4 regions of the Planifilum fulgidum genome follow, and region 3 is predicted to be linked to each of the others. Evidence: riboswitches for the same ligand, from Rfam matches in the RefSeq annotation. Region 3 holds a riboswitch; each other region holds the start of a gene.
The links. A riboswitch is a leader RNA that binds a small molecule or an ion and turns the genes downstream of it on or off. The one in region 3 is predicted to bind S-adenosylmethionine.

Region 1: linked by a shared signal. The riboswitch ahead of BM063_RS13215 (MetQ/NlpA family ABC transporter substrate-binding protein) and the one ahead of metH (methionine synthase) in region 3 are both predicted to bind S-adenosylmethionine.
Region 2: linked by a shared signal. The riboswitch ahead of BM063_RS05255 (homoserine dehydrogenase) and the one ahead of metH (methionine synthase) in region 3 are both predicted to bind S-adenosylmethionine.
Region 4: linked by a shared signal. The riboswitch ahead of BM063_RS05195 (methionine ABC transporter ATP-binding protein) and the one ahead of metH (methionine synthase) in region 3 are both predicted to bind S-adenosylmethionine.

The regions. Positions count from the first base shown of each region.
Region 1 covers NZ_FOOK01000026.1:34,435-42,354, reverse strand. Annotated here, with positions in the region: gene BM063_RS13240 (lipoate--protein ligase family protein) at 1-201, opposite strand, end outside; gene BM063_RS13235 (NAD-dependent epimerase/dehydratase family protein) at 321-1,301, opposite strand; gene fadH (2,4-dienoyl-CoA reductase) at 1,315-2,082, opposite strand; gene BM063_RS13225 (methionine ABC transporter permease) at 2,304-2,972, opposite strand; gene BM063_RS13220 (methionine ABC transporter ATP-binding protein) at 2,950-3,987, opposite strand; gene BM063_RS13215 (MetQ/NlpA family ABC transporter substrate-binding protein) at 4,023-4,835, opposite strand; SAM riboswitch class I at 4,980-5,094, opposite strand; gene BM063_RS13210 (ferritin-like domain-containing protein) at 5,865-6,320, shown strand; gene gcvPB (aminomethyl-transferring glycine dehydrogenase subunit GcvPB) at 6,463-7,920, opposite strand, start outside.
Region 2 covers NZ_FOOK01000006.1:101,494-109,413, reverse strand. Annotated here, with positions in the region: gene pdxA (4-hydroxythreonine-4-phosphate dehydrogenase PdxA) at 114-1,124, opposite strand; gene BM063_RS05280 (four-carbon acid sugar kinase family protein) at 1,121-2,380, opposite strand; gene BM063_RS05275 (DeoR/GlpR family DNA-binding transcription regulator) at 2,377-3,159, opposite strand; gene BM063_RS05270 (HAD family hydrolase) at 3,411-4,538, shown strand; gene BM063_RS05265 (superoxide dismutase) at 4,659-5,276, shown strand; gene BM063_RS05260 (small, acid-soluble spore protein, alpha/beta type) at 5,381-5,668, shown strand; SAM riboswitch class I at 5,834-5,965, shown strand; gene BM063_RS05255 (homoserine dehydrogenase) at 6,053-7,366, shown strand; gene rlmD (23S rRNA (uracil(1939)-C(5))-methyltransferase RlmD) at 7,450-7,920, shown strand, end outside.
Region 3 covers NZ_FOOK01000019.1:10,655-18,574, forward strand. Annotated here, with positions in the region: gene BM063_RS10975 (AIM24 family protein) at 296-1,012, shown strand; gene BM063_RS10980 (VOC family protein) at 1,084-1,503, shown strand; SAM riboswitch class I at 1,654-1,764, shown strand; gene metH (methionine synthase) at 1,834-5,283, shown strand; gene BM063_RS10990 (bifunctional homocysteine S-methyltransferase/methylenetetrahydrofolate reductase) at 5,416-7,278, shown strand; gene BM063_RS10995 (ABC transporter ATP-binding protein) at 7,590-7,920, shown strand, end outside.
Region 4 covers NZ_FOOK01000006.1:82,248-90,167, forward strand. Annotated here, with positions in the region: gene BM063_RS05155 (MFS transporter) at 1-723, shown strand, start outside; gene BM063_RS05160 (spore coat protein GerQ) at 743-1,066, opposite strand; gene BM063_RS05165 (cell wall hydrolase) at 1,070-1,504, opposite strand; gene BM063_RS05170 (acyl-CoA synthetase) at 1,698-3,233, shown strand; gene BM063_RS17920 (FixH family protein) at 3,460-3,924, shown strand; gene BM063_RS05185 (ABC transporter ATP-binding protein) at 4,313-5,239, shown strand; gene BM063_RS05190 (ABC transporter permease) at 5,236-6,006, shown strand; SAM riboswitch class I at 6,159-6,271, shown strand; gene BM063_RS05195 (methionine ABC transporter ATP-binding protein) at 6,345-7,325, shown strand; gene BM063_RS05200 (methionine ABC transporter permease) at 7,318-7,920, shown strand, end outside.

The DNA.
Region 1 (7,920 bases), on a different contig from region 3:
ATCATGCAGCACGGCCCGGCCGCCCGTGGGCCGCCGCACAAATCCCAATCCCCGGTCCTTCAGCCGCGCAAAATCCACTTCGCGGGCTGCCCGCTGAAAATATCCGATGGAGAGGGTGGGGGGATCCCATCCGTAAAAGCGGATCGTCGGCGGAGCCTTGCCCTCCCCTCCGGCAATGAGAATCGCCTCATCGATGGCCATGTTTTCGGCGCCGCTCCTTTTTCCGGTGCGAAGCAGGCGCCACTGCTGTCCCGTCGCCAATGCGCGTCACACTCCCAGTCATTGTCCACCTCCCATTGTAGCCGGATGTCCGGGGCCGCTCAACCGCGGCCGGCCGACTTCCACCGCTCCTTCAGCCACCGCACCGTCTTCTCCACCGTCTTCTCGAAGGGGGTGGGGGAATATCCCAACTCCCGCGCGGCCTTGTCGGAGGAATAATAGAGCTTCCGCCCGGAAAGCTTGGCCAGATCCCACGCGAGGGCCGGTTCCCCGCCGCTCAGCATCGCCGCCGCCTCCGCCGCCAGCGATAGGGGAATCGCCACCGGCTTGCGGAGGAGGCGCATCCTCCCCCCATGTCCCCCCGCCTCGGCGATTTTTTGGAACGCCTCCAGGAAGGACAGGTTGGTTCCTCCCAACAGGTACCGTTCTCCCACCCTTCCCTTTTCCGCGGCCAGCAAATGCCCGCGGGCCACGTCCTCCACATCCACCAGGTTCACCCCGCCGTCGGGAGCGATCCTGAGCCGCCCCTTGGCCACCGCGGCAAAAAAGGAGGAGCTGTAGGTGCGGATGCCGATGACGACCGTCGGATTGACCACCACGGCGGGAAACCCTTGCGCCGCCCGGGACAAAACCGCCTCCTCCGCCTGGCGCTTGGCGATGGCGTAGCCCACGTTCAGGTCGTATCCGTTGAAGGGAAACGTTTCATCCGCCGGCTGCTCGGAATCGGGAAGGCCGACGGCGGCCGCGGAACTGGTGTAGACAAAGCGCTTGACCCCGCTTCGCTCCGCCTCGTCGAGGAGATTTCGGGTGGCTTCCAAATTGTTGGCAAACATCCGCTTCCGCAGGCGTCGCCCCCAGGTGACGTCCCCGGCCACGTGAAAAACCCAGTCCATTCCCCTGCAAACGTCGCGAATCGTCTCGGGGCGGGTCAAATCGCCCGTCACGCAGCGGATTCCCTCCGGCAGATCGATCAACCGGGAGGTGGGACGATGAAGCAGGGTGATGTCGTGTCCCTGTTCATGCAGGTGATAAAGCAGGTTTCTTCCGACAAAACCGGTTCCGCCCGTTACCAGCACGCGCATTCCGCCACCCCCTTCAAATCATCCGCCGCCCCGCCAGCCACAGGCCGGCGTCGACGGTGATGCATGCGCCGTTGATGTACTCGGCCCGGTCGGAAAGGAGGAACGCCACCACATCGGCCACTTCCTCCACCCGTCCCAGCCGGCCGAGGGGAATGTGGTCCAGCAGTTGTTTCCTCATGTCGTCGGAGAGAATCAGCTTCTCGGCACCGCCGGTGTTCTCGATCGGTCCCGGGGCCACGCAGTTGACGCGGATTCCGTACTTTTTGCCCCACTCCACCGCCAGGGTCTGGCTCATGGCCAGCACCCCCGCCTTGGCCGCCGCGGAATGAACCACGCCGGCACACCCCGTCCAGGCATAGGTGGCGACGATGTTGACGATGGAACCCTTCCCGCCGGAGGCGATCCAGTCCTTCGCCACCGCCTGGGAGCAGTACCAGGTCCCGTTCAACACGATGTTGATCACCGCGTTCCACCCGTTGATGGACAAATCCTCCGCATGGACGATGAAATTGCCCGCCGCATTGTTGATCAGATGGTCAATCCGGCCGAACCGCTCCTTGGTCTTTTTCACCATCTCCGCCACCTGATCCGGATTTCGGACATCCATGGGGATGGTCAACACCTGGCCGTCAAAGGTTTCGATCTCCTCCCTGGCCCGGTTCAGTTTTTCTTCGTTTCGGCCGATGATCACCACATGGGCTCCGTCCCGGCACAGCCTGGCGGCGATCCCTTTCCCGATCCCGCTGCTCCCGCCGGTGACGATCACGGTTTGTCCCTTCATGTTTTACCTCCCGCCCTGATGCTCTAAAACGACTCCCTTGCGCAACGATGTCCCTTTCGGCATCGCTGTTTCAAATTTCAGTCTCCTATGAACATCCTATTGTCATCGGAAAAGGCTTGTCAACATCCCGGCCCGGAACCCTTGCGTACAAAAAAAGATCTCCCCCCAGGGAGAATCTCCCCCCAGGGAGAAAGAGCCTTTTGCGACGGAAGCCGAAGGGCTCAATCCTTTTTCAATTTATCCGCAAGCCGGTTTCCGAGGGTTTGCAATCCTTGAACCAGCAGGATCAACAATCCCACGGTGAAATACATGACGTCCGCCTGATATCGCAGATGTCCAAAACGGTATGCCAAATCCCCCAGTCCTCCTCCGCCGACCAATCCCGCCATGGCTGTGGCTCCGATCAAACCGATGGTGGCGATGGTCAGGCCCAAAACGATGGAAGGCCTCGCCTCGCGAATCATCACGTGCCAGATGATGTCTCTGGTCCGGATCCCCATCGCTTCGTAGGCCTCGATCACTCCGCGATCCACCTGGAAGAGCGCTTGCTCCATCAATCGGGCGATATAGGGAGCGGTGTAAACGACGAGGGGAACGATCACTCCTCTGACCCCGATGGTGGTACCCGCAACCCATTTCGTAAACGGCAAGATGAAAAAGAGGAGAATGATAAAGGGAACGGAACGGATCATATTGATGATCAAATTGAGAATCTGGTAAAGGAGCGGATTGGACCAACTTTTCCCCGGACGGGTCAAAACCAACAGCACTCCCAAAGGCAGTCCGATGACAACGGAGAAGAACAGGGAGATGCCCACCATTTGAAACGTCTGCAGCGTCGCTTCCCAAAGGGTGTCCCCCCATCGGTCAAGAAATCCGCCGATTGAAATCTTCACGCCCATTCACTCCTTCGATCCGAACCCCCTGGTTTTGCAAAAAGAGCATCGCTTGTTCAATTTCCTTCTCATCCCCTGTAAAGTGAACCACCCACCTGCCCAGGGTTCCTTCCCTGAGGTGAAGAATACCCCCCGAAAGGATATGGGGAAACACGTTAAACCTCTTGCCCACCTGCGTCAAGACGGTCTCTCCGACGGGGAAGCGGACGAACAGGGAGACGAGCCTCCCGGTTTCGTACCGTCGATCAGACGGCGCCTGGGGTAATTGGACATGGAACAGGCTGTTGACGAATTTTCTCGTCGTCTCATGGACCGGGGAAGTGAAGATTTTCAGGACCGGACCGGATTCGACGATTTGACCCTTTTCCATGACCGCGACGCGATCGCAGATTTTTTGAATCACGTTCATTTCATGGGTGATCAGGAGGATGGTGATCCCGAATTCCTCATTGATCTTCAACAGCAGTTCAAGGATCGCATCGGTGGTTTCCGGGTCCAGGGCGCTTGTCGCTTCATCGCACAGCAGCACCTCCGGCTCATGCGCCAGCGCCCTGGCAATCGCCACCCGCTGTTTCTGTCCGCCCGACAACTGGCTCGGATAATCATCGCGCTTGTCCTTCAATCCGACGACATCCAAATATTTTTCCACCCGCTCCTTGATGTTCTTCTTCGACACTCCCGAAAGTTTCAGTGGAATCGCAATATTTTCATAAACCGTTGCCGTTTTCAGCAGGTGAAACCCCTGGAAGATCATCCCGATCTTCCGCCGGGCATCCCTCAGCTGTTTGGGCGACAGAGACATCAAATCAACCCCGTTCCACAGCACCGTTCCGGACGTGGGACGCTCCAGCAAATTAATGCAGCGGATCAACGTGCTCTTCCCGGCCCCGCTGTGCCCGATCACGCCGAAGATCTCCCCCTTTTTCAGTTCGAGGGAAACATTTTTGAGTGCCTCCACTTTCCCCTTTTTTGTGACAAAGGTTTTTGACACGTTGATCAGCCGGATCATCGTCCTCCCCCTTTTCAAGAGCGGCATTTTTCCGGTTACCAGGAAGGAACCACGGAACCTTTAAAGGTCTCTTCCACGAAACGCTTCACCTCTTCCGAATGGTAGGCCTTGATCAGCTTCTGGATCACCGGATCATCCTTGTTCTCCGTCCGCACCGCCAGCACATTCACCCAGGGGGAATCCTTCGGCTCCATAAAAATGGCGTCGCGGGTGGGCAACAAACCGTGTTCGACGGCAAAGTTGGTATTGATCGCGGCGGCGGCAAATTCATCCAGCTGGCGGGGAATCTGCGCCGCCTCCAGTTCGACCAACTCCAGGTCCAACGGGTTTTCCACGATGTCTTTCACCGTCGCTTGGATGCCGATGCCTTTCTTTAACTTGATCAGCCCGGCCTGTTCAAACAGGAGCAGCGCGCGCGTCCCGTTGGTCGGGTCATTGGGCAGACCGATTTTGTCTCCTTTTTTCAGCTGCTTCAAGTCCTTGATCCTGTTGGAGTAAATCCCCATCGGAAAGTTGACGGTATCGGCAACCGCCACCAGGTCCAGATTCTTGTCCTTTTTCATTTGCTCCAGGTAGGGCTCATGCTGAAAGGAATTGACATCGAGTTCCCCCTCCGCAAGGGCGATGTTCACCATCGGATAATCGTTGAACACCTTGATGTCGATGTCCAATCCGTCCTTGGCCGCCACCTCTTTGACCTTTTCCATGATCTGTTCATGGGGACCTGCCGTAACCCCGACCACCAACCGATGCGCGTCCAACGGTTTTCCGGCATCGGCATCGGTGCCGCAGCCGACCGCCGCAAGCAAAAGGACACTGATCAGTACCGACTGGACGAAATTTCTCACGGGTCATCCATCCTTTTCTTAGTATTTTGATGAGAATAACAGGAATTATGACAACGCCCGGGCGGGGGGTCGCACCCGAAAAAACCATGAAAAATGCCCCTCTGAAAGACAGAGAGGCATGCAACGACCATCTTCTTCCCGCCTCTCTTATCTCTCAAAACGGATTCACCGTTTTGCAGGAATTAGCACCTTTCCCGCTCAGCGCAAGAAGGTTGCCGGGCTTCATCGGGCCAGTCCCTCCGCCTACTCTGGATAAGAGCGCAGCGCCATATTCACATGTTATTCACATAAGAATTGTTTGGATTTATTATAGGAAAACCGAGGCGCGGCGTCAACTTTTTTCAACGGTCAGCCGGACGTGCATCTGGGACCGGATATCTTTCCGACCCAATGGCAGACACAGGGGAGATTCTAACGACCGCCATGATCGGCGCATGCAAGCCGGCAATGGGTTGCAATATGGGATGCAACCCGGCTGCAGCACCAAGAGTGCCGGGATGATCGAGACTCCTGACCACGATCGTCAACCGATTATTCATCGCCGCCTTTGGTGAAAGTCCGGCGCTTCGGCCTGCCGGCATTCCGGCTGCATTGTTGGCTGTGACCGAAAACAGGCGGTCCCAAGGCGAATCATGCCCGCATCACTCAAATGACGCTGGGAAGAAATCCGAAACGAGAGAATTTTCGATGCGTTTCATATGGATCGTCTTCGCCGAAACAAGCCCCGCAAGAAGCGCTCCAATGGCTTCCGCGACAGGTGCCGGGGGTCGGATGGTCCGGCGGCGAGATCTTCATCCCGAAACGCACGGCCTCTCCACCCCGCGAAACCGTCCGCCTCCAGGGCGACGGGGAGGGGATTGCCTCCCGACGGCGCCGCATCAACGGCGGCCTCGACAACCGCGTCTTTTTTCTTGCCTCCATACCCCCCCTTGGCGGAAGGGGCTTTCCCCCAAAATGGGCGCACCCATCGGGACACGCAACCATATGGTGAAATGAGCATTTAGCCTCAGTTTCCTGGGAGGGTCGCGGATGAATGCCTTTTATTGCCCCGGCACCGACTCCAGCAGTTCGGAACCGATCAACCGGCTCATCGCCGACATCGCGAAAGCGATCAACGGGGAATATCAGGCCATCGGCTATTACGAAGCGTTGGCCCGGCTGGCGCCGACGGAAAAGGAACGGACCAGCATACGGGAAATCCGCAGGGATGAAATCAAGCACTACAAACGGTTTCTCAGGATCTACAAAAAACTCACCGGACACAAGCCGATGGTGACGAAGGGATCCCTTCCCGAGAATTATCGGCAGGGACTGAAGTTTTCCATCGAGGATGAACTGGAAACGGTGGATTTCTACCTCGACATCTCCGACAGGGCCTTCGATCCCCACATCCGGCGGACCTTCAGGCGCGCCGCTCTGGATGAACAGCAGCACGCCGTCACTTTCAACTATTTCCTGACCAAATTGTGCTGCAAAGATCCGTAAACATCCCGCCCATCCCGGTCAGGGCGGGATGCCGGGCGGACAGGATTGATCCGCCCGGGCAGATCGCACGACGAAAAGCCTTCAAAACACCGGACCCCGACCGAAAACGGTCGGGGTCCCTTGTTGCGATCAGAATACAAGGTCACTGCGCCTTCTCGTTCTTCTCCCAGCGCAACACCGGTTTCCGGGCGGCGGTCACCTCGTCCAGGCGCTTCACCACCGTGGCGGTGGGCGCCTCCTGAACCCGTTCCGGGTTTTCCTCCGCTTCCCGGGCGATCTGGATCATCGCGTCGATGAAGCGGTCGAGGGTTTCCTTGCTTTCCGTCTCCGTGGGCTCGATCATCAGGCATTCCTCGACAATCAGCGGGAAGTAGATCGTCGGCGGATGGATGCCGAAATCCAGAAGCCGCTTGGCCATGTCCAGGGTCCGCACGCCCAGCTTCTTCTGCCGCTTGCCCGAGAGCACAAACTCGTGCTTGCAGTGCTGCGGATACGGCAGGTCAAAGTACGGGGCCAGCTTCCGCATCACATAGTTGGCGTTGAGGACGGCGTTTTCCGACACCCGGCGCAGGCCGTCCGGCCCCATCGTGCGGATGTAGGCATAAGCCCGTACCAATATGCCGAAGTTGCCGTAAAACCCCTTCACCCGCCCGATGGATTGCGGCAGATCCTCCTTCAAATAATATCCGTCTTCTCCCTTTTCCACGACGGGAACGGGCAGGAACGGAGCCAGTTCCTTCTTGACGCCCACCGGCCCGGCACCCGGACCGCCCCCTCCGTGGGGGGTGGTGAAGGTTTTGTGCAGGTTGAGGTGGACCACGTCAAACCCCATGTCCCCGGGGCGGGCGATGCCCAGGATGGCGTTGGCGTTGGCCCCGTCATAATAGAGGAGCCCGCCGGCCTGGTGCACGATATCGGCGATCTCCTGGATTTCCCTTTCAAACAGCCCCAGGGTGTTGGGATTGGTCAGCATGAGGGCCGCCGTATCCTCCCCCACCGCCGCCCGCAGCGCCTCCACATCGACGAGTCCCCTTTCGTCGGAGGGGACGGTGACGGTCTGAAACCCGGCGACGGTGGCGCTGGCCGGGTTGGTTCCATGGGCCGAGTCGGGAACGATCACCTTGTTCCTCCCCGTGTCGCCGCGGCTTTCGTGATAGGCCCGGATCATCATCAGGCCGGTCCACTCGCCCTGGGCGCCGGCGGCGGGCTGCAGGGTGACCCGGTCCATCCCGGTGATCTCCGCCAGATATTGCTGCAGTTCATACATCAGCTGCAGGGCGCCCTGAACCGTCTCCTCCGGCTGGTACGGATGGATCCGCGCAAAGCCGGGGAGCCGGGCCACGTCCTCGTGCACTTTGGGATTGTACTTCATCGTGCAGGAGCCGAGGGGGTAGAAACCGTTGTCCACCCCGTAATTGCGGCGGGACAGTTCGATGTAGTGGCGCACAAGGTCCGGTTCGGACACCTCCGGCAGCTCGGGTGGCTCATCGCGAAGCAGTTCCTCGGGGAGCACCTCCTCCGGTTCGATCGCAGGAACATCCGGCTCCGGAAGACTGTAGGCGACGCGTCCCGGCTTGCTGAGCTCAAAAATCAACTTTTT
Region 2 (7,920 bases), on a different contig from region 3:
CTGAAAAAACGGTTTTGCATCCGGAAAATCTGTGACCTCCTGCCCGGTTCCTCACCTCCTTTAGGAACCGCTTCCATCCCGAGGTGGACGTGGGGGACCCCCGGAAAGCTCCGTCAGGGTCCCGGTTTTTTGATCGAATAGGTGATGGCCGCCCGAATCGCCTCCATCATGGAGACCGGAGAAGCGATTCCCTTCCCGGCGATGTCGAAGGCGGTGCCGTGATCGACGCTGGTCCGGAGGAACGGCAGTCCGAGGGTGATGGAGACGGTTTTCTCGAAGTCGATCATCTTCGCCGCGATGTGCCCCTGGTCGTGGTACAGGGAAAGGACGGCGTCATAGGCCCCCTTCCGGGCAAAGTGGAACACCGAGTCGGCGGGAACGGGGCCCACGACGTCCATGCCCTCCCGCTGTGCCCGCTGAACCGCCGGAAGGATTCCTTCGATCTCCTCCGTTCCCAAAAGCCCCCCTTCACCGGCGTGGGGATTGAGGGCGGCCACCGCCAGGGTCGGCTTTTTCCCCGTGAGGGATGAGAGGGCCGAATAAGCGCGGCGGATTCCGCCGTATACGAAGTCGGCATCCCTGATTTTGCGGCAGGCTTCCGCCAGGGGGAGGTGCCGGGTGAGGAAGAAGATCTTGACGTTTTGGATCTGAAACATGGTCATTTCTTCCCGGCTTCCCGCCATGGCGGCCAGCATTTCCGTGTGTCCGATGTAGGGAACGCCGGCGGCCTTCAGCGATTCCTTGTTGATCGGGGCGGTGACGATGGCGTCGATAGTGCCCTCCTTTGCCCATTCGGCCGCCCGCTGGATGTATTCGAAGGCGGCCCGGCCGCAATGTTCCTGGACGACCCCCATCCGAAGGGAAGAGACGTCGATGTTGTCCATATCGAGGACGTCCACCGTTCCAGCGGTGTACCGTCCCTCGGAGGGGTCTTTGACGCGGTGAATCTTCAGGGAAAGCCCGAGCTGCTCCCGGGTGCGCTCGAGCACCCGGGCGGAACCGATGACGAGGGGGCGGGACAGTCGGTAAAATTCCTCTTCCTTCAGCGCCTTCAGGGTGATTTCGGGACCGATGCCCGCCGGGTCGCCGATGGTGATGCCCAAAAGGGGTCTGTTTGTTGTCATCTCCACTCCTCCTGTGCGGTCTGTTTGTTGTTTCGCGGGGGATGGGGGGCTTTCAGCAGGGAACGGACACAGGCGACGATGGCCTCCCGGCCGCCCGCCGCTCCCCCTTTGGTGGCGATGTTCATGCCTTCGAAGGGACCGCCGATGATCCGGGCCATTACCGCCAGGGGAAGGATCTCCTCCAGCAGTTCCACGGCTTCCGCCCCCAATTCCCTCAGGACGGCGGCGGCCACTTCACCCCCGGACAAAAACAGTCCGTCAAAGGGGCGGGAGGCGATCCATCTTCGAACGGCCCGGGCAAGGGCGAAGGCGGGATTTGGGCCGGAGTAGGGGATCCGGTCCGTCCGCAGCAAAAGAAGGAAATGACCCCGCAGCAGGCGGTCCATCCGGGCGCCGATTTCATCGACGGTCCGGCGGAAATCATCCTCCTGCACCAGCCGGTTCAGGTCCACATCGATGACGCCCGGAGAAAAGGCGCTTTGGACCACCTCCAATTGTTCGCGGGTGGTGGGCGCCGGGGTGCCGGCGATCAGCAGCAGGCGTTTTTTCATCGAGGCTTTGGCGGTGGCGTATGCCGCCGTAAAGGGACCCGGATCGACGGGAAGAAGGGGGATCTCCAGGGCGGCCCAGGCCTCGGCGAGGGCCTCAATGTCCCGTTCCGACGCGGCGTCGCAGACCACGATTTTGGCTCCCTGCGCCACCGCTTTGGACAGAGCTTCCGCCAGGTGAGGGGCTTTTCCCGTTTCCACCCATTCCACCGGCAGAGAGGTCTGGGACCGGATCAATTCGACGACATCGGAGGTGCGAACCGGGGAGAAGAGGTCCCTCCCGACCTCCGTTTGGTGGACGGGGACGCCGTGGACGAACAGCGTCTTCCCCCTCGTGATCCTCCCGGATGCCGGGAAGGCGGGCACGACCGCCGCCACCGCATCCCCGGGGCAAGCCTGCAGCATCGCTTCGGTTTCGGCGCCGATGGCGCCCCGCAGGGTGCTGTCGATCCGCTTGGCCAGTTGCAGGGTCTCGCCGAAGGGCAGATCCCGGAGCCGGCGGGCCATCCCCCGGACCCGCTTTCCCGCTTCCCCGGCGGGGAGAAGCCGGGAGTTGGCGTTCCACACGATGCCGTCCCAGGAGGACAGGCGGTCAAGGGATGCGCGGTGGTCCAACAGCGCCGCCACCCTCCATCCCTTTTTGCGGAGGAGGACCCCGGTCGCGTTGGCCCCGGTGATGTCGTCGGCGATCACCGCCAGCCGGGTCATGTTGCGCTTTCCTCCTTCGGAGCGATGATCACTTCGATGCCCGCCTTTTGGCAGGCTTCGGCGCTCTCCGGGGGGATGCCGTCATCGGTGATGATGGTGTGGAAATCGGTCAGGTCCGCAAAGGAGAGGAGCGCCCGCTGTTCAAATTTGCTGGAATCGGCCAGCAGCACCCTTCGCCTGGCGCTTTTCATCATCGCCTGTTTCATGGTGATCTTGGTCATGCTGTTGGTCATGGCGCCGCGTTCCAGATCGAAGGCATCGCAACCGATAAACGCCGTGTCCACGTTGAATCCGGACAGCATCGCCACGCCGTGGTGCCCTTCGAGGCTGTATACCTTGGGTTTCAGCTGTCCCCCGGTCAGCACCACGTGAAGGCTTTCGACGTCGCCCAATTCCAAGGCGATTTTCAAATCGTTCGTGATCAGCATGACGTCTTGGAGGGAAGTCATCTGCCGGGCCAGCCGCAAGTTGGTCGAACCGGCATCGAGGATGACGCTTTGTCCCGACCCGATCAGAGCGACGGCCCGGCGGGCGATCGCTTCCTTGGCCGGCTGATTTCTCTCATCTTTCCACCGGTGGGGAAACTCGCGCCGGGGATCTTCCCGCAGCATGGCTCCTCCGCGGGTACGGACGATTCTTCGTTCCGCCTCCAGCACATCCAGATCCCGCCGGATGGTCATCGCGGACACGCCGAACCGCTCGGCCAATTGGTTGATCTGGGCGGAACCCTCCGTCTCAATCTGTTTCAGGATCAATCGTCTTCGCTCGGCGGACAACATGGACCGGTTTCGCTCCTTTGATTATGAACAGAAATGAACATATCATGTGTTATATAGTGTTCTGAAGTGATTCTTTTTGTGATATTCACTATATCTCTTTGAAAAAATTTCGTCAACGGTTTTTTTCATCCATTTTTTGGGGAGAAGGGGCGCGCGCCGACGGCCCCTATGATTTTCTCCGCCGTTCTGGTAAAGTATTAAGAAATGTTTCAGGGAAAGGCTGATGACGGGGGGAACGGCACTTGTACAGGATGATCTTGTTTGACGTGGACGGGGTGTTTCTCAGCGAGGAGCGCTGTTTTGACGCATCGGCCCTGACCGTGTGGGAGATGTTGCACCACCCGGAATATTTGGGATTGTCCGGGGAAAACTTCACACCGGAACCCGACGAGGGGACCATCCGCCGGGTCCGGCGGGAGGTGTTTGCCGAGGACCGGGTGCTGGACTGGCTGAAGGCCCGGGGCATCAACTCCAACTGGGACATGGTGTTTCTCACCTTTTCCTGCCAGCTTTTGTCCCTTCTCCGCCGGCTGGAGGAGATCCGGCCCGGCTGGAGCCGGAGTTGGCTCGAGGAGCCGATCGACGCGGAACGGTTGAAGGGGCTGGGCCGGGTGGTCCGGGAGGCCGGGATCGATTTCCGCCCTTCCTACGAAGGCTTCATTCCCGCCTTTTCCTCTTCCCGGGCGGAAAAGCACGAAATTCTCCTCCATCTCAACCGGCTCGCGGAGGATTGGCTGGACGTTCAAAAGCCGGTTTTTTCCCGAAACAGCGCCCTGTGGGAACTGGGGAGATCGGCGTTTCAGGAGTGGTATCTCGGCGAGGATTTGTATCGGAGGGTCGAGGGAAGCAAGCCCCGGACGCCGGGAAAGCCGGGGTTTCTTCACCAGGAGATTCCCCTGGCCCCGAAGGAGGCGATCCAAAGGACATTGCGCCGCCTGCGCGACCGGGGCATCGTCCTGGGGATCGGGACGGGACGCCCCCGCCTGGAGACGGAGGTGCCCCTCCGGTCGCTGGGTTTGCTGGATGCCTTCGAACCGGAACGGATCGTCACCGCCAGCGAGGTGGTTCGGGCGGAGGAGTCCCACCCCGATCGGGCTCCGCTGGGCAAGCCGCATCCCTTCACCTATGTGAAGGGCTATTTGGGCCTGAAGGCGCCGGATGAAGCGTGTCTTGACGCCGATTTTCCGCTTCCGGGGGCCGAAGAGGTGCTGATCGTCGGCGATTCCGTCGCCGATCTGTTGGCGGCGCGCCGGATGGGATGCCGTTTCGCCGCCACCTTGACGGGATTGACCGGGGAAAAGGCGAGGCCGAAATTTGAGGAATTGGGCGCCGATTACATCCTGGAGGACGTGACCCGGTTGCCGGATGCGATCTTCTGAAACTTTCCGCGAAAAAAAATTGACCATATCCCGGATTTTGGGTCATAATAATAGGTGATTGGACACTTTGCAGCAGGCCATCCTGTTGAACCAAATCTACATAACGGAGGGATCACGTGTATGGCAAAGTTTGAATTGCCCGCGCTGCCTTATCCCGCCAATGCGCTGGAACCGCACATCGATGCCCGGACGATGGAGATCCATCACGGCCGTCACCATGCCACCTACGTGAACAACCTGAACGCCGCGCTGGAAGGTCATTCCGCTTTGGCCGAAAAATCGCTGGAAGATCTGTTGCGCAACCTCAACGAGGTGCCGGAATCGATCCGCACCGCGGTTCGCAACAACGGGGGCGGCCACTATAACCACACCCTCTTCTGGCAAATCATGAGCCCCAACGGCGGCGGTCAACCGACCGGGGAGCTGGCCGACGCGATCAACCAAACCTTCGGCAGCTTCGAAAAGTTCCAGGAGGAATTCACCAAGGCGGCCCTCACCCGCTTCGGCAGCGGCTGGGCCTGGCTGGTTGTGAAATCCGACGGGAAACTGGCCGTAACCAGCACCCCGAACCAGGACAACCCGCTGATGGACGGCGACCAACCGATTTTGGGCCTCGACGTTTGGGAGCATGCCTATTACCTGAAATACCAAAACAAGCGGCCCGATTATGTGAAGGCCTGGTGGAATGTGGTGAACTGGGAAGAAGTGAACAAACGCTACCTGAACGCCCGCGGATGAGGGGAAAATCCCGGGCCCTTGACCTCCGGTTTCGGCCGGAGGTTTTTTTGTGCCGGTGTAAGAGAGCCCGGAGGCTGGACACACTAAGCCCAGGGGGTGGTGAGATGGCGCGCAGGCGTCGCCGCAACCGGCTGCTGGTGCCCCGGGCCCGCGGAGAAATGGAGCGGCTGAAGGCTCAGGTGATGAGCCGGGAGCTGGGAACGGGCCCGATACATCCCGAACAGGTCAAGTTCGAAGTGGCCCGCCGGTTGGGCGTACCCTTGAAACCGGAAGACAACGGCGATCTGACCGCCGCCGAGGCCGGCAAAATCGGCGGTGCCATCGGCGGCCGCATGGTGAAGGAGATGGTGAAAAGAGCGGAGGAAGCGCTGGCTCGCCAGAGGCGCCCCTGAGGTTTTCGACGGCCCGGCATCCGGGCCGTTTCCTTGCACGCCGCCTGCGAAAAGGAGGCGGAACCGTTCAAATAGAAAAAATCGTTTTGGACAAAAAAAAGATTTGACAAAGGGGGAACGTTGTACGATAATAAGGACTAATTAAATTGCATAGCTTGACCCGACTCGTTATCCAGAGAGGCGGAGGGACTGGCCCGATGAAGCCCGGCAACCTTGCCCCGTCACCCCTCGGGGTGGCGCCTTGAACGGGGCAAAGGTGCCAATTCCTGCAGTGCCGGGGGCGCTGAGAGATAAGGAGCGGGGTATGGATGATGCGGCTACATACCCTCTTCTTATTCGAAGAGGGTTTTCATTTTATCCAATGTGCACAGGGAGGGAAGCGGAGTGGACCGGATCGATGTGGCCCTGTTGGGACTGGGGACCGTGGGAACCGGCGTGTACAAAATGCTCCAGAGCAATCAGGATGTGATTGCGCGCCGAACCGGACTCCTGTTCGAAGTGAAGCACATCCTGGTTCGCGATCCGAACAAGAAGCGAAAAGTGGACGGAGTGCAGCACCTGCTCACTACCCGGTTCGAGGAGATCATGGCGACAGGGGTCGACGTGGTCATGGAAGCGATGGGCGGGGTGGAACCTGCCCGAACTTACATCGAACGGGCCATCCGCACCCGATGCCACGTGGTGACGGCCAACAAGGAACTGATCGCCAAACACGGCGCGGAATTGGAGAAACTGGCCCGGGAGCACGGGGTTCAGCTTTTGTATGAAGCCAGTGTCGGCGGCGGGATTCCGGTGCTGGGGACCCTGCAGCATTTTCTGAAGGCGAACCGGATCATGCGCGTATCCGGAATCTTGAACGGAACCACCAACTTCATTTTGACGCAGATGGGGGAACACCAGCGCCCCTTTGAGGAAGTGCTGGCGGAGGCCCAGCGGCGGGGCTATGCGGAGGCCGATCCCACCGCCGATGTGGAAGGATTGGATGCCGCCCACAAACTGGCGATTCTCAGCCGTCTCGCCTTCGGGGCCGTGGTGTCCGTCGACGAGATCGCCCGGCGGGGCATCACCGACATTTCCCCCGAGGAGTTGGAGTTGGCCCACCGGTTGGGGTACAAGATCAAACTGCTGGCCAAGGCGGAGCAGTTCGGGGAAGAAGGGCCCGTCGCCCTGCAGGTGGGGCCCACCCTGGTCCCCCTGTCCCATCCCTTGGCCGGCATCAACGGCGTCTACAATGCCATCCATGTCGAAGCGGACACGGTTCAGGACGTGACGCTGGTCGGACAGGGGGCGGGAGAGCAACCCACCGCCAGCGCCATGGTGGAGGACCTTTGCAACCTGTTCCGCCTCCCCCTTCCCCGGCCGCTTCCCTACCGACGACCCCTGGTTCTCCCCGTCTGGGAGGAGGGGGGAGCCCGCTTCGCCTTCATCGAGACGAAGGACCGCCTCGGCTCCGACATCTCTCACCAAGTGAAGGAGCGGTTGAAACGGTTCGGGACCTCGGCCGTGGATGTCGCCTGGCTGCCGGGGGCCGAACGGGGCGCGCTGGCGTTGATTTTGCGCCGCTGGGATCCGTCCCTGGAGGAGAAATTGACGGAGGAACTGGGGTTGGAGGCGGAAAGGGTCGTCTTTCGCCCCCTGCTGGGGATGCCGGAGCCCGTCGGCGAAGAACGGGAGGAAAAAATCAGTTCGGCTCAGTGAGGTGGGAAAAGGGACTGCCTGTGTGGTATGATGGCCGCACAGGCTTTTTTTGCGGGAAAACGGCAGGGAAGGGAACGGAAAAGATGAACAAAGCCGAACAATCTGCGCGACTGGCCGAAGGGCGGGTGATCCGCCTTCCGATCCGCCGGATGGGGATCAACGGGGAAGGGATCGGATACTTTCAAAAAAAGGTGGTGTTCGTCGAGGGGGCGATTCCCGGAGAGACGGTGTTGGCCAGGGTGTTCGAAGAGGAGCGGCAGTATGCCCGGGCCCGCCTCCTTCGCGTCCTCAAACCCTCTCCCCGCCGGAGGAAACCTCCGTGCCCCGTCTACGAGGCATGCGGGGGGTGTCAGCTGCAGCACATCGACTATCCCTTTCAGCTTCAATTGAAGAGGGAGCTTGTGGAGGAGGCCTTTTTCCGTTACACCGGCCTGAAGGATCTCCCCATCGCCCCCACGGTGGGAATGGACGATCCCTGGCGGTACCGGAACAAGGCGCAATTGCCGCTGAAGCGGATCGACGGCCGCGTGAAAATGGGCATGTTTTCCGCAAGA
Region 3 (7,920 bases):
TGCGCCGGGATGCGGTTGGATGGGAGCCCCGGAAGGCGTGTCTCCCCTTCGTTAGGGGCGTGCCTCCTTTTGCAAGCGGCGGGCGGCCATCTTTTCGGCAAGCGCCGGTTCCGGCGCCCGCCCGGCGGAAAGGGGCCTTTTTTATCCTTTCCGCGCGGAAACGTTTGATGGCCCTCCGCCTCTCAAATCCGGCAAAAAAGCGCCGCGGCTTGTCGTCTTGGCGCCGTCCATCCGGTAAAATGGAGGTGGATGAGGGGAGCAGTGCAGGGGAAGGGGACTGAGAGCGTTGTACAGCGTGTATTCCAACGACCGGTTGTTCGCTGTCGTCGATCTCATGGAGGGAATCGAGGGAAGCCGATTTGAGATCCTCGAGTACAAGGAAGTGAAGAAAAGCGGGACCCCTTTGCGTCAAATTCGGATTGTTCTGAATGAAGGGGAGGCCCGGTCTGCGGAGGGGGCGCTCCAGTTTTTCAAGGGAAACCTCGCCGTGAAGACCAAACCGGGGGAAGGAGGGACCGCCTCCGAAATCCTGCGGAAGGCGATGACCGGAATCTTGGCGAATGAATCGCTGGTGAAGCAGCCCCTCATGCTTCCCGTCTACAGCGGGGAGGGCGAAATCTATCTGAAACCGTCCTATCATCACTATCAGCTTCTCTGGTTGGAGCGGGAGGAGATTGTCGTCGACGAAGACGTGTTTGTCGCCTGTGACACGACGGTCGGCGTCAGCCCCGTCCGGATCAAGCTTCCCGCTTCGGACGAAAAAGAGGAGAAAGAACTCCTGCAGGTGAAACTGTCCGGCACCGGCGCCTGTGTGCTCCGGTTGCCCGTTTCTCCGCAGGAGATCATGTGCCTGCCCATGGCCGGGGAAAAAATGCAGCTGGAAGGCGCCTATGCCTTTCTGCGGCGGGGGGCCGTCCAGCTCAGTGTGACCGGCAAGGAAAAGGATTCCCTCACTTATCACTTTTCCGGTACCGGCGAGGTGTGGGTCGCCCCCACCAAGGACGTTCGGTGAAAACGGCCGGCCGGAACGGGGGAATAATGGAAAGGGGCTGTGGAGCCAAACCCGGCAAGGGAGGATCATGGATGAGAATCAAAGTGACCAGCGTTTTTGTGGACGACCAGGAGAAGGCCCTTCGGTTTTACACGGAGGTTTTGGGCTTTGTGAAGAAACGGGACCTTCCGGCGGGAGGGGCCCGGTGGCTGACGGTGGTTTCACCCGAAGGGCCCGACGATCTCGAATTGCTGCTGGAACCGAACTGGAATCCCGCCGTCCAAATCAACGGCCGGCCCGCCGCCGCGGTGTTCCAGAGAACTCTCTACGAGGCGGGAATCCCTTGCACCGTGTTTTATGTGGAGAATCTGCAGAAGGAGTGCGAGCGGCTGAAGAAACGGGGGGTCACCTTCGCCGTGGAACCCGTCAAAACCGAAGGGGGGTACCAAGCCGTCATCGATGACACCTGCGGCAACCTCATCATGCTTTTCCAGGAGGAGGTGAGCGGATAAGAACCGGGTGAGGGCGCCTGCCACAACCGCCCCGTCGATTTTGACAGCGTATTGACAGTCCCGGGCCCGATTGATTATCATGAACAGAAACAGCTGCGGGAAGGAAAGCGCCCCGCTTCGGGAGAACGGACAACTTCATATTTGAGAGCGCTCTTATCGAGAGAGGCGGAGGGACTGGCCCGATGAAGCCCGGCAACCTATCGGAAGGGATTCCGATGTGGTGCCAATTCCTGCAGAGAGTCTATCTCTGGGAGATGAGAGTGTGGACCTTCGCCCAACCTTTCATCCGTCAGAGATGGAAGGTTATTTTTTTGCAAAGGATGATGGCCGATGGAGAAGCACCCCTTGGTTCGACGCATGGAGGAGAAAATCCTGATCCTGGACGGCGCGATGGGCACGATGCTCCAGCAGGCGGGACTTTCCGCCGGCGATTTCGGCGGGGAGGCGCTGGAGGGATGCAACGAGGCGCTCAATTTGACCCGGCCGGACCTGATCCGAAGGATTCACGAGGCTTACCTGGAGGCCGGGGCGGATCTGATCGAAACCAACACCTTCGGGGCGACGCGGATTGTGCTGGAGGAGTACGGACTCGGGGAGCGGGCGGAGGAGATCAACCGGAGGGCGGCCCGGCTGGCGGTGGATGCCGCCCGCCGGTGGTCGACGCCGGAGCAGCCCCGCTTCGTCCTGGGCGCGATGGGGCCGACGACCAAGACCCTTTCCCTGACCGGCGGCGTCACCTTTGAACAGCTGGTCGACGCTTACCGGGAGCAGGCCCGGGGATTGCTTCTGGGAGGCGTGGACGCGCTGCTTTTGGAGACGGCCCAGGACACCCTCAACGTGAAGGCGGGGGGCATCGGGATTCGCCGGGCCTTCGAGGAATTGGGGAAGGAGGTGCCCCTCCTCATTTCCGGGACGATCGAACCGATGGGAACGATGCTGGCCGGTCAAAACATCGAAGCCTTTTATCTGTCGGTGGAGCACTTGCGGCCGGTGGCCGTCGGCCTCAATTGCGCCACCGGTCCGGAGTTCATGCGGGATCATCTCCGGACCCTGTCCGGGCTGGCCCGGTGCGCGGTCAGTTGTTACCCCAACGCGGGTTTGCCGGACGAAGAGGGGCGGTATCACGAGACGCCTTCGTCGCTGGCGGCGAAGATGGCCGCTTTCGCCGATGCCGGTTGGCTCAACATCGCCGGGGGCTGCTGCGGGACGACGCCGGGGCACATCCGCGCCCTGGCGGAGGCCCTGCGGGGGAAGAGGCCCAGGCGGCCGGTTTCATCCCATCCGCCGGGGGTTTCGGGGGTGGAGGCGGTCTTCCTGGAGGAGAAGAGCCGCCCCCTCCTCGTCGGCGAACGGACCAACGTGATCGGATCGCGCCAATTTCGGGAGCTGATCGCCGCCGGCCGGTATGAGGAGGCGGCGGAGATCGCCCGCCGGCAGGTGAAGGGCGGCGCCCAGATCATCGACGTCTGCCTGGCCGATCCGGACCGGGACGAGCTGGAAGACATGGAACGGTTTCTCGAACATGCGGTGAAAAGGGTGAAAGTCCCCCTGATGATCGATTCCACGGATCCGGCGGTGGTGGAACGGGCCCTCACCCATTCCCAGGGGAAGGCGATCATCAATTCGATCAATTTGGAAGAGGGGGAAGAGCGCTTCGCCGCGGTGGTTCCCCTCCTGCGCCGGTATGGGGCGGCGGTGGTCGTCGGGACGATCGACGAAGGGGGGATGGCCGTCGATCGGGAGCGGAAACTGGCGGTGGCCCGCCGTTCTTACGAATTGTTGACGGAGAAATACAAGGTGGCGCCCGAGGACATCATCTTCGATCCTTTGGTGTTTCCGGTGGGAACCGGTGACGAAGCCTACATCGGCTCCGCCCGGGAGACGGTGGAGGCCATCCGGCTGATCAAAGAAGCTTTTCCCCGCTCCGCCACCATCCTGGGCATTTCCAACGTTTCCTTCGGCTTGCCTCCCGCGGGCCGGGAGGTGCTGAACGCCGTCTTTCTCTACCACGCCACGAAGGCGGGGTTGGATTATGCCATCGTCAATACGGAGAGGCTGAAGCGCTACGCGTCGATCCCCCCGGAGGAAGTGCGGCTCGCCGAGAGGCTCCTTTTCGGGACAACCCGGGAAAACTACGAGGCGGTATTAGGCGAATTCACCCAATTCTACCGGCGGAAGAAAGAGGAGAAGGCGGAGCCGGCGCACCGCCTTCCCCTGGAGGAGCGGTTGGCCCGGTATGTGGTGGAGGGTTCCAAGGACGGGCTGTTCGATGATCTGAAGGAGGCGCTGGGCCGGTACGATCCCCTGGAGATCATCAACGGGCCGTTGATGAAGGGGATGGACGAGGTGGGCCGCCTCTTCAACGACAACCAATTGATCGTCGCCGAGGTGCTGCAGAGCGCCGAGGTGATGAAGGCGGCCGTATCCTTCCTGGAACCCCACATGGAAAAGGCGGACACCCATTCGAGGGGAAAGATTCTCCTGGCCACGGTGAAGGGGGATGTCCACGACATCGGAAAAAATCTCGTGGACATCATCTTGTCCAACAACGGTTACGAGGTGGTCAATCTCGGGATCAAGGTGGCTCCGGAGCAGTTGATCGAGGCCTGCCGCCGGGAGAAACCGGACGCCATCGGCCTCTCCGGACTCCTGGTCAAGTCGGCCCAGCAGATGGTGGTGACGGCCCAGGATCTGAAGGCGGCGGGCATCGAGGTTCCCATCCTGGTTGGCGGGGCCGCCCTCACCCGCAAGTTCACGGAGACGAAAATCGCCCCGGAATATTCCGGGATCGTCCTCTACGCCAAGGACGCGATGGAGGGCTTGGAGCTTGCCAACCGGTTGATGGACGGCGAGGAGCGGCTAAAGCTGGCGGGCGAGCTCGGGAGGAGGCGGGAGCGCGCCTCGGGGCGCACCGGCGGAGGAAGCGGCGGCCCGACCGCTTTCGGGGCGGAGGGACGCTCTTCCGTCCGGCGGGACGTCCCGGTGTTCGAACCGCCGGATTTTGAGCGGCACATCCTGCGGGAGGTTTCCATCGATCATCTTCGCCCCTATCTGAACGAACAGATGCTTCTGGGCAAGCACCTGGGCCTCCGGGGCGACGTGGAAAAGCTCCTTGCCAAGGGAGACCGGAAAGCCCTCCGGCTGAAGGAAGAAGTGGACGCCTTCCTTTCGGAAGCCCAGGAAAAGGGCTGGATCCGGCCCCGGGGGATGTACCGCTTTTTCCCCGCCCAGGGGGAAGGGAACGACATCCTCATCTATGATCCCCGGGAGCCGGCGCGGGTGCTGGAACGGTTTTCGTTCCCCCGGCAGAAAAAGGAGCCGTACCTCTGTCTGGCGGACTTTCTCCGACCGGTCGGGTCCGGGGAAATGGATGCGGTGGGCTTCCTGGTGGTGACGGCGGGTGCGGGGATCCGGGAGCGGGCCGAGCGTTGGAAGGAGCGCGGCGATTACTTCCGGTCCCACCTGCTTCAGGCGGCGGCCCTGGAATTGGCGGAGGCCTTCGCCGAACGGCTCCATCAGATCATGCGGGAACGGTGGGGATTTCCGGATCCGCCGGAAATGACGATGAAACAGCGGTTCGCCGCCCGGTACCAGGGAATCCGCGTTTCCTTCGGCTATCCCGCCTGCCCGGATCTGGAGGATCAGGTAAAGCTGTTCCGGCTGATGGAGCCGGAGGCGATCGGCGTCCGGCTGACGGAGGGGTACATGATGGAACCGGAAGCGTCGGTGTCGGCGATGGTTTTTTCCCATCCCGAGGCCCGTTATTTCAGCGTGTTGTGATTTGTGACGCCCGAAAGATGCGGAATTCGCACTTTGCCTGCGGCCGGGGGCTGTGAACGCTTTGGCCTGTGAAGGAAAGGTCGCGGCACAGCTCCTGCCTGGACACCTTTAAAAAAACGAGGGGGGAGACCGGTGGGGGAGAAGCGATGTCTGAAGGAACACCTCAAGGAGCATCTGCTTGTCGGGGACGGGGCGATGGCCACCTATTTGTACCAGCAGGGAGTGCCGGTCGGTCTTTGCTATGAAGAACTGTGCCTGACCCGGCCGGACCTGATCCGGGAAGTGCACCGGGCGTACTTCGAGGCGGGAGCCCGGTTTCTGGAAACCAACACCTACGGGGCCAACCGGGAACGGCTCGCCCGTTACGGCCTGGAGGGGAAAGTGACCCGGATCAACCGCGCCGCCGTCACCCTGGCCCGGGAAGTGGCGGGGACGGAAGCCTTCGTGGCGGGGGCGATCGGCTCGATCCTGGCGGGGCGGGTCCCGCGCTACGACGAGGATGAATACCGGGACATGTACGAAGAGCAGGCGACGGCCCTGCTCCATGCCGGAGCGGACGCCATTCTGCTGGAAACCTTTCTGGACCTGGAGGAGCTGCTGCTGGCGGTGGAGGTGATTCGTCCCCTGACGGAGGCTCCCCTCATCGCCCAACTGGCCCTGATCGAGGTGGGAAGGACCCGGGACGGCTACCCGCTGACGGAAGCCTTTCGACGGCTGAAGGAGGCCGGCGTCGACGGAGTGGGTCTCAATTGCCGGCTGGGGCCTGCGGAGTGCCTTCGTTCCCTGGAGCAGGCGGTGGTGCCGGAGGGCCTTTACTTGTCCGCCTTTCCCAACGCCGGCCGCCTGGGGATCACCGACGGCGAGTACCGCTACAAGTCGTCGCCGGAGTATTTCCGGGAGAGCGCCCTGAGGCTGCGGGAGCAGGGGGTTCGCCTGATCGGCGGCTGCTGCGGGACGACGCCGCGGCACATCCGGGCGATGGCCGAAGCCCTGAAAGGGCTTTCCCCCCTGCCTCGGATCAATCCGGAGGATGCTTCCCCCGAAGGGGAGTCCGTCTCCCTCGCGGTTCAGCCGCCCCGGAAAGATCCGGCCATCACCGAAAAGGTAAGGACCGGCCGGACGGTGATTGTCGAATACGATCCTCCCCGCGATCTGGATATCGACCGCTTTCTTCACGGCGCGGCCCGGTTGAAGGAGGCCGGAGCCGACGCGATCACCCTGGCGGACAATTCGATGGCGACGGCCCGGATGAGCAACATGGCCCTCGGAGCCATATTGAAATCCCGGGGCATCGAGCCCCTGGTTCACATCACCTGCCGGGACCGCAACCTGATCGGGCAACAGTCCCATCTGATGGGGCTGTGGGCGCTGGGGATCGACCAGGTGCTGGTGGTGACCGGGGATCCGACGCGGATCGGCGACCTGCCGGGGGCCAGTTCCGTCTACGATGTCTCCTCCTTCGACCTGATCCGGATGGTGAAGCAACTGAACGAGGGGATCTCCTTTTCCGGAAAACCCCTCAAACAGCGGGCCCGTTTCGTGGTCGGGGCCGCCTTCAATCCCCACGTGCACAATCTGGAGGCCGCCGTCCGCCGGTTGGAGAAAAAGGTGGAGGCCGGGGCCGATTTCGTCATGACCCAGCCGGTGTACGACCCCGAAACCATCAGGCGGATTCATGAGGCGACCCGGCATGTCGGCATTCCCGTCTTCCTCGGGATCATGCCCCTTACCGGGTTTCGGAACGCCCTTTTTCTGCACAACGAGGTGCCGGGCATCAAAATCGCCCCGGAAGTCATGGAGCGGCTGCGCCGGTGCCGGGACAAGGAGGAGGGCCGCCGGGAAGGGGTGGCCATCGCCCGGGAGCTGGTGGACGCGGCTCTGGAATACTTCCAGGGAATCTATTTGATCACCCCTTTCTTCCACTGGCGGATGACCGCCGAATTGACCCGTCACATCCGGGAGCGGGACAGGCGGCATGCGGCAGTGGGGGAGTGAGGCAGCGGGGAGGCGATGTTTTCGGGCGGGCTCTGCCGTGTGGAGCCGGGACGGAAAATCGCCCCCCCAAAATTTTGAGATTGGTCGTAGGCATCCGGACGGCTCCGTCCGGATTTTTTTGGTTTTGCTCCGGTGGTGGGATGGCTCCGTCTTCTGCCTCCGCCGGAGACAAAGGGCCGGTGTTTCTCTTTACAGCGCTTCGGTGAAGCAGATCAGCATTCTTTTCATCGGGTACCGGAAAAGGGTTGTTCCCCTTGATGCCGAAGGTTTTTTAAAGATGATGCCTTTACCGGTGGAGAGGACGGAACAACATGGAGATCTTGCGGGTCAAGCTGGAGCGGGCGGGTTACGCCCGGGGGCGGGAGATATTGCGCGATGTGGCGTTCTCCCTGCGCTCCGGGGAGATGGTGGGGCTGATCGGACCCAACGGCGCCGGAAAAAGCACCGCCATCAAAGCCATTCTGGGTTTTCTCGGACACGTGGAGGGACGGGTGCACCTTAAGGAGGGATGCCGATACGGTTACATCCCCGAACACCCGGTCTTTTACGAAGACCTGACCGTGTGGGAACATCTCGAGCTGGCCGCCTCCGTCTGGGGCATGCCGCGGGCGGCCTTTGAAGGGAGGGCTCTGGAGCTTTTGG
Region 4 (7,920 bases), on a different contig from region 3:
TTCGGCCTTTCGGTCATCTTCTACGGCTTTGCCCTCACCCTGTGGCTGGGAGCCGCCTCGGCGCGGCGGATGCCCGGTGACCGGATCTCGATGCGGATGGATCTGCGGTCCGGACTGTCCCGCTTGATCCGGCTGCCCCGTTTTGCGCTGTTTCTTTTGGCCACCTTCCTGGTGTTCGGGCCGATTTTCGCCAACAACACCTATATGGGGCTGCTCTTCCAATCCTCCGGAGCGACGGTGGCCGGGGTCGGACTGGGGTTCCTGCTGGCCGCAGGCAGTGAAGTCCCCTTCATGAAAATCGCGGGGAACTGGATCCGCAGACGGGGAGCCCTCGCGGTCACCCTGTTCGCCGCGGGCATCTCGGCCCTGCGTTGGCTGTTCTATTTCTTTGAACCGGACATCCTGTGGCTCTACCTCACCAGCGTGGTCCAGGGATTGTCCACGGGATTGTTCATCCCCGCCGCCCTGATATATGTGCGGAACCTGGCGCCGGAAGAGGCAAAAACCACCGCCGTCTCCCTCTACACGGCGGCGGGAACCGGCCTGGGAAACTGGTTTTGCACTCTGTTGGGCGGATGGATCCTCGAAACCTTCGACATCTTCACCACCTATCTGTTTTTCGGAATCTTGACGGCAGTCGGGGCGATGATCCTTTGGATCGTCCTTCGCCTGGAGAAAACGGGCACAAAAAAGGCCTCTCCCGAGCCTGCGGGAAGGCCATAAACGACGCCCACGCCTCTTCTTACCGCTCATCCCCCAGAAGGGTGGCGGGCTGGTTTTCAAAGACGAAATAATCCACGTTGATGTTCAAAAACATGTTGTCCTTGCCTGTCTGGCGGTCCCGGATCACGAAATAGTCCCTGCCCACGTTCCTCAGGGTCCCGGTCACCGACTTCGCAGGCCACCGGGGGTTGTTTTCAAAGGTGAGATAGACGGTGACCACCTTGCCCACGTTGGCCTGCAGAAACTCTTCGCTGAACCTCCGTTCCGTGTCGCGTTGGGAGATTCCCGCGCCCGTCATGCCATAAATTCCGGCAGACCCGTAGTAGGGATAAGACCAATACATCCTTCACCCTCCTAACGAGTAGACTCTCGGACAGGCGGCATAATCGGGAATGTAAAAGCAATGGCTTTTATACCGCCCGCTGTGGGTCTGGTTGAACCAGGTGGGGGGGCACTCGCCCGCCGGCCGGAAAAACCAAAGGGCGTTGGAGGCGGGATGATGGCGTTCCCCGTTCACCGCCCTCTGCGCCAAACGAATGTCCTGCTCTCGGGCCCGCTGATAAAAGTACGATTTTTGCACCGCCTCAAACCCTCCCGGCGACTGGAACACCATCTGGCGGATCGTGCGAATCGGCTTGAAATCGAGACAATCGGCGATCACCCGGTTCACCCCGACGTTTCCCACCATCAACATGCCCAGCGGGCCGTCCCCTTCGGCCTCGGCCCGCATCAGCCGGGCCAACAGCTTGATCTCCTCGCTGTTTGTCCGAACCACGGCCATCCCCTATCACCCCGGAACCATCTTATGTGCGGAAAAAATGAAAAAGAACCGGAATCTCCGCCTCTTGGGAAAGAAAATTCAAATATTTCCAAAGGATTTTCGGCCGGACAGGTCGAAATGTCCCTTAATCCCTTTTTCCTCTTTTCACAATGGCGAAAAAACACTGCCGCCTCCGGAAAGGAGTGAAAGAAGCGTGGATATCATCCATCGGAACACCGTGGCCGATCTGATCCGCCGCGCCGCCCGCCGTCATCCGGACAAGGTCGCCCTCCTCTTCGGCGACCGCCAGTGGACATACCGCCATCTGGAGGAAGCCAGCAACCGACTGGCTCGCCATCTGATCGAGGCGGGACTGAAAAAAGGGGATCGGGTCGCGGCCTTCGGCCGAAACTCCGACGCCTATATGCTGCTGTGGCTGGCCACCGCCAAGGCGGGGCTGGTGCACGTGCCGATCAACTTCACCCTGGCCGGGGATGAACTCTCCTACATCCTGAACCAATCGGGCAGCCGGGCCCTTTTCCACGATCCGGACCTGGCGGACAGGGTGGAGGCGGTGAAGGGAGCGACCGTCGTCGAAATCTTCGGCACGCTCCGGGACGGCCGAAAGTTCGACGTGATGCGGCTGGCCGAAGAAGGAAGCGCCCTTCCTCCCGAGGTGGAGGTCCGGGACACGGATTTGGTCCAGTTGCTCTACACCTCCGGAACCACGTCCGCGCCCAAGGGGGCGATGATGACCCACCGGGCCCTGGTGCACGAATACATCAGCTGCATCACCGCCCTGGATTTTTCGCCGGCGGACCGCCCGCTCCACGCCCTTCCCCTCTACCACTCGGCGCAGATGCACGTGTTCCTGATGCCCTACCTGATGCTGGGAGCCACCAACCGCCTGTTGGAAATTCCCGACGCCCAGGAGGTGCTCCGGATCATTTCGGAGGAGAAAATCAACAGCTTTTTCGCCCCCCCGACCTTCTGGATCAGCCTCCTCAACCATCCCGATTTCAACCGGAGGGATCTGACCAGTTTGACGAAGGGATATTACGGCGCCTCCATCATGCCCGTGCCCGTCTTGAAAAAACTGAAGGAAGCCCTGCCCCGGCTGAGCGTCTACAACTGCTTCGGCCAATCGGAGATCGCCCCTCTCGCCACGGTCCTGCGCCCGGAGGAGCATGAAGCCCGCCCCGATTCGGCGGGAAAACCGGTCCTCTTCGTGGAGATGCGCGTGGTCGACGACAATATGGAAGACGTCTCCCCCGGCGAAATCGGTGAAGTGGTCTACCGCTCCCCGCAATTGTGCATCGGATACTGGGACAAGCCGGAGGAAACGGCGGAAGCCTTTGCGGGAGGCTGGTTCCACTCGGGAGACCTGGCCCGGGTCGATGAAGAGGGATACATCACCATCGTGGACCGCAAAAAGGATGTGATCAACACCGGCGGCGTGCTGGTCGCCTCCCGGGAGGTGGAAGAGGCCATCTACACGCATCCCGCGGTCAAGGAGGTGGCCGTCGTCGCCACGCCCGACCCCAAATGGATCGAAGCGGTCACCGCCGTCGTCGTGCTGAAGGAAGGCGCCCGGGCCAGCGAAGAGGAGATCATTCAGTGGTCCAGGGAGCGGCTGGCCCCCTTCAAGGTGCCGAAAAAGGTGCACTTCGTCGAGGACCTGCCCCGCAACGCCTCCGGCAAGATCCTGAAGCGGAAGCTCCGGGAACAGTTTTCCGAAACCGGTACGTAAGAAGGCGGTCGCACCGGACCCATACCGTGTTCAAAGCCCTCCTCTGGGGAGGGCTTTTTACGCGTTTGGCGAGGAAGACAAACATTCACGCAAAGTTCATCCTTGCCGCAAAAGAGGGGGGATATAATGAGATTGACTGGACGCATGCATTCCGGGACAACCTGGCATCCAACATCGACCGCCGTTTTGACGGATGCGATATCACAGAGGGAAAGGACTGATATCCATGCAATGGATTCGAATGCCGGCCCTGTTGATGATCGCCCTCCTCGCCTTCGCGGCGGCCGCCTGCGGAACCTCTCCGGACGAGGGAAAACCGGAACAAAGCGGCGCCGCTTCGGAGCATCAGGAAGGCCACTCCGAACATGACGCCGGAAAAAATGCTCCCTCCGCCCCGAAGGTGAAGATGGATCTGCCCGAGGACGCGAAGGCCGGAAAGGAAGTCTTAATCCAAATCACCGTCACCCATGAGGGAGAACCGGTCAACGACGCGGACGAAGTGCAGTTCGAAATCTGGAAAAAGGGAGCGCCCAAGGACGATCATGAAATGATCGACGCGGAAAAAACGGGAGACGGGGTGTATTCCATCAAAAAGACCTTCCCGGAACCCGGGGAATACAAGGTGATGTACCATGTGACGGCGAGGGGAAGCCATGTGATGGAACCCGCCGAAACCCTGGTCGTCCAATGATGCCCCCGTGGAACAAAGGGGGTTTTTCTTTACATCCGCCGGAAAACCGCTGACGGCCGGCGGAAAGGCGAAACCGAGGCCCGAATCGGCCCTCCGCTCCATCGCGGACCGCTTTTTCACAGGCGGGAGGCCGGGACGCTGACAAACCTCAAAGTCCGGGGGCGGGAGGCGTTTTCCGCTCCGTCTTTATGCAGCAGGACTCGGCAAAAACCGCCTGACCAACCCTGTGCCTTCCCGCCGCGGAGGGCTTTTTTCTTCCGGGGAACCGGCAAACGGGGACGCTCTGTCGGGAGTGTTTCCCTTTTTTTCGTCGAATCAACGCGTACAATGAAGATGGGAACCGGATTCGACGTCGAGTTCGGAGAACGCCGCGTCCACGGAGGTCGTCATGATAAACAGCCCTGTGTTGGAAATCCGCGATGTGAGCAAAGAGATCGGCCGGCGGCGAATCATCGATTCCGTTTCGCTGAAGGTGTACCCGGGAGAAGTCATGGGAATTCTGGGGCCCAACGGCGCCGGAAAAACCACGCTGATCCGGCTGATGACGGGCCTCGTCGCCCCCACCCGGGGGGAGATCCGGATTCGGGGAAAATGCGTGCGATCCCAGTTTGAACAGGCCATGAAGCATGTGGGAGCCATCGTGGAAAATCCGGAGTTTTACCCGTTCCTGACGGGATACAAGAATTTGCTCCACTTTGCCCGGATGGTTCCGGGGGTGGGCGAAAAGCGGATCCGGGAAGTCATTTCCCTGGTGAAACTGGAGGAGGCCATCCACGATCCGGTCAAAACCTATTCTCTGGGGATGCGCCAGCGCCTGGGGGTGGCCCAGGCGATTCTGCACCGTCCCGCCCTGCTCATCCTGGACGAGCCCACCAACGGGCTGGATCCCGCGGGCATTCGCGAACTGCGGGATTATCTGCGCCGTCTGGCCGAGAAGGAACGGACGGCGGTGGTCGTGTCCAGCCATTTGCTTTCGGAGATGCAGCTGATGTGCGACCGGGTGGCCATCCTCCGGGGTGGAAAACTGATCGAAGTCCGGCGGATGAGCGAAATTCTCCGGCGGGATTCCGAGGAACTCCGAACCCGCTTCGAGGTGGATCGGACGGATCCGGTCCCGTCGGTACTGCTTCAACTGGGCTTAAACCGCGAGTGGAAAGAATGCCCCGGCGGTTTTGAGATAAGGCTGCGGCGGGAGGAAACCGCGGAGCTGAACCGGCGGTTGATCGAGGCCGGCGTTCGGGTGTACGCCATCCGACGGCTGGAACAGTCGCTGGAAGAACGATTCCTGGAATTGACGGAAGGGGATGCGCCGTGATCCTGGGAAGGCTGATCCGAAACGAACAGATGAAAATCATGGACCGGACGCGGACCCTGGTCATGTGGGCGCTGCTGATCCTGGCGGTCTGCCTGTTGGCGATCGGTCAGCGATTGATCTTGGTCTCCGGCGCCCCGGTGGACATGTGGGAATTCGCCGAGGGTTGCACCCACCTGCTGTTCATCGTCCAATTGTTCACCCTGGTCGTCGCGGGAGATATCATCTCCAGCGAGTTCTCCTGGGGAACGGCGAAATTGCTGCTCATCCGTCCCGTGAGCCGGACCCGCATCCTGCTGTCCAAATTTGCGGCGGTCGTCACCTTCCTTTTGGCCTGCATGGCCGTCCTCCTGCTGGCTTCGCTGCTGTTCGGAGCGGTCTTCTTCCGCTGGACGGGATTGGGTGACGCCCTGGAAGCCCTGAAACAACTATTTGCGCGCTACGGACTGTATGGGGTGGAAGTCCTCGTGACCGCCTCCCTCGCCTTCATGCTGTCCGCCGCATCCCGCAGCAGCACCCTGTCCGTCGGGCTGTCCATTTTTCTCTTTTTTTCCGGTGGATTTCTATCGGAATTATTGAAAATATGGGGAATCAGCTGGGGAAAATACCTGCTGTTTGCCAATCTGGATCTTTCGCCCTATTTCTACGGCCACTCCCCGCCTTTTCCGGGCATGTCCCTCGCTCACTCCCTGCTGGTGCTCGTCATCCATTTTGCGCTGTTTCACCTGATCGCCTGGTGGTCCTTTGCCAAACGGGATGTCCTGACCTGAGGCAGCCGGTCGCATTAAAACTTTTCCGATAAGATTTGTCGGCCCATCCAATCAAAACAGTTTGTATATTTTGGAATAACGCGGCGCTGTTGACACGCCGAGGGCGCCGTAGTAGGATGTTTCATGACAATTTCATACGGTGATTCCGCGCGCTCTTATCCAGAGAGGTGGAGGGACTGGCCCGATGAAACCCGGCAACCGTCCGCGGCCATACGCGGAAATGGTGCCAATTCCTGCAGAGCCCAACGGTTCTGGCAGATGAGAGAGGCGATTTTAGATATAAGATCCCTTTCTGCTCTGGCAGGAAGGGATTTTTTCGTCAACGGGTGGTGAAATCGATGATCGTACTGGATCATGTGAGCAAAGTGTACCGCTCTCCGAAGGACGGAGACGTGGTTGCCCTCAAGGATATTCATCTGGAAATCAAACGCGGGGAGATCTTCGGCATCGTCGGCCACAGCGGCGCCGGAAAGAGCACGCTCCTGCGCCTGCTCAACGGCCTGGAGAAGCCTACGTCGGGCCGGGTGACGGTGGACGGAATCCCCATCTCCGAAAGCAGCGAGCGCCAGCTGAGGGAAGCGCGAAAGAAAATCGGCATGATCTTTCAGCACTTCCACCTGCTCTGGTCGCGCACCGTCTGGGAAAACGTGGCCTTCCCCCTGGAGCTGGCCGGAAAGCCGAAACGGGAGATCCGGGAAAAGGTGGACACCCTGCTGGAACGGGTGGGGCTCACCCACCGGGCCAACGCTTATCCCGCTCAACTGTCCGGCGGACAGAAACAGCGGGTCGGGATCGCCCGGGCCTTGGCCAACGATCCGACCGTGCTGCTTTGCGATGAAGCGACGTCGGCCCTGGACCCCGAAACCACCGCTTCCATCCTGGAGCTGCTCAAGGAGATCCACCGGGACACCGGCATCACCATGGTGGTCATCACCCACGAAATGAGCGTCGTCAAACGGCTCTGCCAGCGCATGGCCGTCATGGAAGACGGAAAGATCGTGGAGCAGGGCGAAGTGGAGGCCCTGTTCCGCGAGCCGAAGCACCCGGTGACCCGGCAATTTGTGGAATCCCTGATCGCCGAAAAAGAAAACGCCGAACGGCACACCGCCTTGATCCGGATTCCTTCGCGCAAGCTGGACCTTTTGTGGGGCCTTCTGGCGGAACGGGTCAAGCGGGGCGTGACCGCCACCATCCTGCCCGATGCCGCGGAAAGCGGAGACCATGTGACGCTGCGGATCGGCGGGCCGAAGGACGCGGTCCAAGAAGCGGTAGCAGCCCTGAAGCAGGATGAACACCGCGAGGTGATCCCCCATGTTTGATCAACTGGACACCCAATTGTTGTGGCAGGCAACCGGGGAAACGATATACATGGTGGCCATCTCCACCTTCTTCTCGGCCCTGATCGGCATCCCCCTGGGCGTGCTGCTGGTCATCACCGACAAGGGCCATCTTTGGGAAAATGTGGCGCTTCAGCGCCTTTTGGGCGTGGTTGTCAACCTGTTCCGGGCGGTTCCCTTCATCGTGCTGGTTCTCTTCCTCTTTCCCCTGTCCAAACTGCTGGTGGGAACCACCCTCGGGCCGACGGCGGCCACGATTCCCCTGATCGCAGGGGCCGCCCCCTTTTATGCGCGCATGGTGGAAACCGCCATCCGGGAAATCGACCGGGGCGTGATCGAAGCGGCCTTGGCCATGGGGGCCACCCGGATGCAGATCGTCCGAAAGGTGCTGTTGCCGGAGGCCAAGCCGGCGATCATCTCCGGCCTGACCGTCACCTGCGTCTCCCTGATCAGCTTTTCGGCGATGGCGGGGATCGTGGGCGGCGGCGGCCTGGGCGACGCCGCATACCGCTTCGGCTTCCAGTCCTTCAACGACCAGATGCTGTACGCCTGCGGCCTGTTGCTCGTCCTCTTCGTG